DNA from 2 places in the Pseudosulfitobacter pseudonitzschiae genome. Region 2 is predicted to be linked to the other one. Evidence: riboswitches for the same ligand, from Rfam matches in the RefSeq annotation. Region 2 holds a riboswitch; the other holds the start of a gene.

Region 1 (3,407 bases), on a different replicon from region 2:
TCTGGGCGTTACCCTGACCGAACGGCTGCTGGCCTTTGCACGCAAACAGCATCTGGAACCGCAGCGCACCGATATTGTCGATCTGCTGAACGCCATGCGCGATCTGCTGGAAATCGCCCTGCCTGAAACCGCTGTTTTGTCCGTCACCACCCCCGATGGGCCGATCTGGGCGATGATCGACCCCGGACAGCTGGAAAGCGCGATCCTCAATCTGTGTGTCAACGCAGGACAAGCGATCAGCGACTCGGGCCATATCGAGATTTCGGTGGCCCGAACCGATGATGACCAGATCGCGCTGAGCGTGGCCGATGACGGCCACGGGATGCCCGCAGAAACGTTGCGATACGCGACCGAGCCGTTCTTTACCGCGCGCCGCGATGGCAGCGGCACGGGGTTGGGGCTGTCGATGGTTGACGGATTTGTGCACCAGTCCGGCGGCAGTCTGCACATCGCATCGCAGCCTGACGCGGGCACCACCGTTACCCTGTTGTTTCCCCCTATTGCCGAAGCCGCCGCACTTTCCGCCCGCCACGCAGGTTACGCGGTGGTGATTGATGACGACCCAAAGGCGCTGACCGCTGCCGCCACGGCCCTGCGCGCACACGGCTTTGACGTGACAACAGCGACCGACTATGCCAGCGGGCGGGCGTTGCTGACCGGTCCGCCCCCGCCCGATCTGGTGCTTAGCGATCTGAAACTGGACGCCCAGCACAGCGGTTGGGATCTGATCCGGTTGGCACTGGAGCGGCATCCGCAGACCCGTGCCGTCGCAATGTCCACGCAACTGCCCCGCGCTGACAGCATCGACCCCGCTGACAGGGATCGCTTTGCGCGGTTGGAAAAACCGGTCAGCGCCTTGGCGCTGGAACAGGTGCTGGCACGGCTTTTGCCCCCGACAGCAGATTAGCGCGCACCAAAACGCCCCCACACCAGGGCTGGCATGGGGGCGGGATATACGAGCCACACAGGTGCGCTGCGGTTATGCCGCGACGTTGCGGGTGTGTTCGCCTTCTTTCACCTCTTCGATGATCTTCGCCACGAAGGCAGGCAGATCCTCGGGGCTGCGCGAGGTGATGATGCCGTTGGAAATCGCCACCTCTTTATCGACCACATTGGCCCCAGCGTTTTTCAGATCGGTGCGGATCGAATGATACGAAGTCATTTCGCGGCCTTTGACCACGCCCGCCTCGATCAGCAACCAGGGCGCGTGGCAGATCGCTGCGACAATTTTGTCCTTGGCCACAAAGTCGCGCACCGTATGCACGGCTTTTTCGTCGGTGCGCAGGATGTCGGGGTTGATCTGGCCACCGGGCAGAACCAGACAAATGTAGTCGTCTACGTCCACGTCGGAAATCTTCAGATCCGCCTCGACACTTTCGCCCCAGTCGGATTCGTTCCACCCCTTGATGGCCTTGCCATCCGGCGTGGCGATATCGACGGTTGCACCGGCATCGCGCAACTCTTTCAGCGGGGTTTGCAGTTCGGATTGTTCAAAGCCATTGGTGGCCATGATCAGAATTTTTGCGTCGGTCATATTGGTCATTTCATATTCCCTTTTTGAAGTGTCCTGAACAGGCTCTGGCCACGGGGCCACTGCCTGTCTCGTCTGATGGGAAAACACATTGGCCCTGCCCCGCGTTCCATAGCGTCTGAAAGACTGGCAATAAGTAGCCAAACCCGAATCCTGCGAAAAACGGGTTGTGATCCGCAGTCTTCCGGACTAGCCCTATAGGGGAATAGCATCCGAACCGCCCGCGTGTGGCTGGATGCCAGACATATTATCCGTCGGGGGGCCCTTCTGGGCTGAGAGGTGCATGCACCGACCCGTCGAACCTGATCCGGGTTATACCGGCGTAGGGAACGGGTAGGTTGCGCACAAATCGCGCAGGCTCTTTTTCTACGCTGGTACGCCCAAACATGTTGGAGTTGTGCCAGTGCCAAGCAGACCCCCCATTGCGTTGACCATCGCCGGTTCGGACAGCGGCGGCGGTGCCGGTATTCAGGCCGACACCAAAACGATGTCCGCACATGGTGTCTTTGCCGCCAGCGTGCTGACGGCCATCACCGCGCAAAACACCACCGCCGTGACTGCAGTGCAGGAGGTGCCCGCCGATGTGGTCGCCGCGCAAATCCATGCGGTTCTATCCGATCTGGATGTGCGCGCGATCAAGCTGGGGATGCTGTCCAGCGCTGCAATCATCGAGGCAACAGCCGACGGGCTTGCCGGTTTTGCCGGCCCGATCGTGGTTGATCCCGTAATGATCGCCAAGACCGGCCACGCATTGCTGCATGACAGCGCCGTGGACGCGATGACGCGCCGGATATTGCCGCTGGCCACATTGCTGACCCCCAACCTGCCCGAAGCTGCGCGGCTGGTGGGCGATGCCTCTGCCATCTCGCCCGATGAAATGGCGGATCAGGCTATGCGACTTCTGGCGTTGGGGCCGCGCGCGGTGTTGATGAAAGGTGGCCACGCCAGCGGGCCGACCTGTACCGATGTTCTGGTCGATGCAAGCGGCGTTGTCGCCACACTGCGCGCCCCCCGCCTAGCCACGCGCAACACGCATGGCACCGGCTGCACCTATTCAGCGGCGATCGCGGCACAACTGGCTTTGGGGGAAAACCTGCCCGATGCGGTCACTGCCGCGCACCACTATTTGCAAGGGGCCATTGCCGCCGCTGACCGTTTGAACATCGGCGCGGGTCACGGCCCCGTCCATCATTTTCACAGGTGGTGGTGATGCACCGCGTTACTGTCATCGGCGCAGGCGTGGCGGGCCTGTGTGTGGCGCGCGCCCTGCTGGATCGCGGTGCGCAAGTTACCGTGCTGGACCGTTGTGCCACCCTTGGCCCGCAAGCCTGTTCGTGGTGGGCAGGTGGTATGCTGGCTCCGTTCTGCGAGGGCGAGAGTGCCGAAGAGCCGGTGGTGCGGCTGGGGCAGGAAGCCGCAGATTGGTGGGCCGCACAAACCCGAGCCGTCCATCGGCGTGGATCGCTTGTGGTGTCGCCCGCACGCGACACGGGTGATCTGGCCCGTTTTGCCCGGCGCACCCGCAATTTCCGCAGGCTGGAATCGCAAGAGATTGCGGAGCTTGAGCCCGATTTGGCAGGTCGCTTCGCCAAAGCTCTGCTGTTTGAATCCGAGGCCCATCTGGCCCCTCGCGCCGCCCTGCAACAATTGCGGGTTGGACTGGAGCGCGATGGCGCTGTCTTCGAACAGGCCGACGCCGATCCCGAAGCGCTGGCACGTCACGGCCTGACCATAGATTGCCGCGGCTTTCAGGCCCGCGCACAAATTCCCGACCTGCGCGGCGTCAAAGGTGAAATGCTGGTGCTGTCGTGCCCCGAGGTGACGTTGTCGCGCCCTGTGCGCCTGCTGCATCCGCGCGTGCCGCTCTATGTCGTGC
Region 2 (3,407 bases):
CGGCCCTGAAACGTACCTTCACGCCCCATCTTGTCCTGCGCAAAGGCAGGCAGCGCAGCCGGCAGCAGGGCGCAAACAACAAGTGCAGTGGTGATAAAGCGACGGTTCATTATGCATCCTTTCAAAACAACGTGCTTTATACCTAGAGCGTGTCTGGTGGATTCCCAGAGGCCGCGCTGAGTTCGCCGATCTTGTGACATTTTAGCCAATGTGGCCACGGGTCTCGCCAACCTGTCCGCCGACCTGACCACGGTGCAGCAGCATGTGGTCCAGTATCACGCAGGCCATCATTGCTTCGCCCACGGGCACGGCACGGATGCCAACGCAGGGGTCGTGGCGGCCTTTGGTGACAATCTCGGTTTCGGCGCCGGTTTTGGTGATGGTCTTGCGGGTTTTCAGGATGGACGATGTCGGTTTGACCGCAAAGCGCACGACGATGTCCTGTCCTGTGCTGATGCCGCCCAGAATACCGCCCGAATGGTTGCTGGAATAGGATGGCTTGCCATCGTTGCCCATGAAAATCTCGTCGGCATTCAACTCGCCCGTCAGCATCGCGGCAGACATGCCCTCGCCGATTTCAACACCTTTGACGGCGTTGATCGACATCATCGCCGCAGCCAGATCGGTGTCGAGCTTGCCATAGACCGGTGCGCCCAGCCCTGCTGGCACGCCGCGTGCCACCACTTCGATCACAGCGCCGACGCTGCTGCCGGATTTGCGCAGATCATCAAGGTATTCGGCCCAGTCGTTGGCCGCTTGGGCATCGGGGGCCCAGAACGGGTTTTGTTCGATCTGGTCCCAGTCGAAGCGGCTGCGGTCGATTTCATGTGCACCCATGCGGGTCATGTATCCGGTGATCCGCATATCTGGGGCGATGGCGCGGATGGCCTCGCGTGCCAGACCGCCCGCCGCCACGCGCGATGCGGTTTCGCGGGCCGAGGACCGGCCACCGCCGCGATAGTCGCGGATGCCGTATTTCTGCCAATAGGTGATGTCGGCGTGACCGGGGCGGAATTTTTCCATGATGTCGCCATAGTCCTTCGACCGCTGGTCGGTGTTCTCGATCATCAACTGCACGGGGGTGCCGGTGGTCTGCCCCTCGAATACTCCGGACAGGATACGCACCGCGTCGGCCTCGCGGCGCTGGGTGGTGTATTTGTTCTGGCCCGGTTTGCGGCGGTCCAGCCAGTGCTGGATCATCGCCTCGTCCACCGGCACGCCGGGGGGGCAGCCGTCGACAGTTGCACCCAAGGCAGGCCCGTGGCTTTCGCCCCAAGTGGTGACGCGGAAGAGGTGGCCAAAGCTGTTGATCGACATCGCAGACTCCTTTGGCCCAAGGCCATAGCGGGGCGGGCGCACCGGCTCAAGGGTATTGGTGTTGATCATGGGTGGGCTGTGTTGGCGCAAATCTGATTTCGGCTTGCCTCAGCCCGCCGCACGCCCTAGCTGTGTATTACCTCGGGGGGCCATTGCGGCTGAGATGCGAATGATCGCGGACCCGTTGAACCTGAACCGGTTAACACCGGCGGAGGGAAGGTCTGGACATCTCTCCACGCTTTGCCCTTTCGCCAGCAAATTGGAGACTGCCATGAAGCCGATCCATCTTGCAGCGGGAGTTTTTGCAGCAACCGTTGCCACAACAGCGCAGGCCCAAACGCCTGTTCTGACTGTCTATACCTACGACAGCTTCGTTTCCGACTGGGGTCCCGGCCCTGTGATTGAAAAAGCCTTTGAACAGGTTTGCGCCTGCGATTTGCAGTTTGTCGGCACCGGTGATGGTGCCGCACTGCTGGCGCGGATCAAGCTGGAAGGCGCACGTTCGGACGCCGACATCGTTCTGGGGCTGGACACCAACCTGACCGCAGCGGCCACGGTCACCGGCCTGTTTGCGCCGCATTCGGTCGATGTTGCCTATGACGTGCCAATGGAATGGACCGATCCGGATTTCGTGCCCTTTGATTGGGGTTATTTCGCCTTTGTCTATAATGATGGCACCGAACCGCCCGCCAACTTTCGCGAATTGGCCGACAGCGATCTGAAGATCGTCATTCAAGACCCGCGTTCGTCCACGCCCGGTCTGGGCCTGCTGATGTGGGTCAAGGCCGCCTATGGCGACGAAGCCCCCGCGATCTGGGCCGGTCTGGCCGACAATATCGTGACAGTGACCAAGGGCTGGTCGGAATCCTATGGCCTGTTCCTTGAAGGCGAGGCCGATATGGCGCTGTCTTATACAACCTCGCCTGCCTATCATCTGATTGCCGAAGAGGATGCCACCAAAAAGGCAGCCGCTTTTGACGAGGGTCACTACCTGCAGGTCGAAGTGGCGGGTAAACTTGCCGCAAGCGACCAGCCGGAACTGGCGGACCAGTTCCTTGAGTTCATGGTGTCCGATGCGTTCCAGTCGGCCATTCCCACGACCAACTGGATGTATCCGGCAGTGACGCCCAAGGACGGCCTGCCCGAAGGGTTCGAAACCTTGATCACACCGGAAACGGCACTGTTGGTTCCGGCTGAAGACGCACCCGCCCTGCGGGACGAAGCGTTGCAGGAATGGCTGCAAGCCCTGTCCAGATAAGCCGCGCAGGCGGCATCGGCGCTGCGGCCTTGGTCGTGGCACTGATTGCTGCAGCGCTGGGCGCTGTGGCGTGGCGGGCCGAGGCGGGATATTCCCTTGGCCCCGCCGATTGGGCCGCAGTGCGCTTTACCCTGTGGCAGGCGTTTTTGTCGGCAGTGATCTCGGTAGCGCTGGCGGTGCCGGTGGCCCGTGCGCTGGCACGGCGACGGTTTGTCGGGCGCAGTTTGCTGATCGCGCTGCTGGGTGCGCCGTTTATCCTGCCGGTGATTGTTGCGGTTCTGGGTATTTTGGCGGTCTTCGGGCGCGGCGGCTGGGTTAACCAGTTGTTGGGCCTGTGGGGATTTGAACCCCTGTCGATCTACGGGCTGGGCGGTGTGCTGCTGGCCCACGTGTTTTTCAATCTGCCGCTGGCGACGCGTCTGATCCTGCAAGGCTGGCAAAGCATTCCTGCGGAACGTTTCCGGCTGGCGGCGCAATTGGGCCTGACGCCACGTATTGTGTTTCGGGTGCTTGAGTGGCCTGTTCTGCTGCGCGTGGTTCCGGGGGCGCTGGCGCTGATTTTTGTGATCTGTCTGGCCAGTTTCGCAGTGGCGCTGACGCTGGGCGGGGGGCCACGGGCCACGACGATCGAACTGGCGATATATCAGGCGTTTCTGTTCGACTTCGATCTTGGGCGTGCGGCGGTTTTGTCGTTGATGCAACTGGGCATGGCGGGCGGCGCTGCGGTGCTGGCGCTTTGGTTGGTGCCGCAGGTAACCCTGACCGGCGGCATAGGCCGCACCGTGCGCCGCTGGGATGCACCAAAGGGCGTGCGGCGTTGGCTTGATGCGGT

Evidence for each region. A riboswitch is a leader RNA that binds a small molecule or an ion and turns the genes downstream of it on or off. The one in region 2 is predicted to bind thiamine pyrophosphate.
Region 1: another riboswitch for thiamine pyrophosphate. It lies ahead of thiD (bifunctional hydroxymethylpyrimidine kinase/phosphomethylpyrimidine kinase); the one in region 2 lies ahead of thiB (thiamine ABC transporter substrate binding subunit).

What each region holds. Positions count from the first base shown of each region.
Region 1 covers NZ_CP022416.1:356,231-359,637, reverse strand. Annotated here, with positions in the region: gene SULPSESMR1_RS19300 (ATP-binding protein) at 1-907, shown strand, start outside; gene SULPSESMR1_RS19295 (type 1 glutamine amidotransferase domain-containing protein) at 980-1,543, opposite strand; TPP riboswitch at 1,777-1,877, shown strand; gene thiD (bifunctional hydroxymethylpyrimidine kinase/phosphomethylpyrimidine kinase) at 1,935-2,741, shown strand; gene SULPSESMR1_RS19285 (FAD-dependent oxidoreductase) at 2,741-3,407, shown strand, end outside.
Region 2 covers NZ_CP022415.1:3,020,999-3,024,405, reverse strand. Annotated here, with positions in the region: gene SULPSESMR1_RS14915 (hypothetical protein) at 1-110, opposite strand, end outside; gene aroC (chorismate synthase) at 202-1,317, opposite strand; TPP riboswitch at 1,450-1,551, shown strand; gene thiB (thiamine ABC transporter substrate binding subunit) at 1,589-2,575, shown strand; gene SULPSESMR1_RS14900 (thiamine/thiamine pyrophosphate ABC transporter permease ThiP) at 2,551-3,407, shown strand, end outside.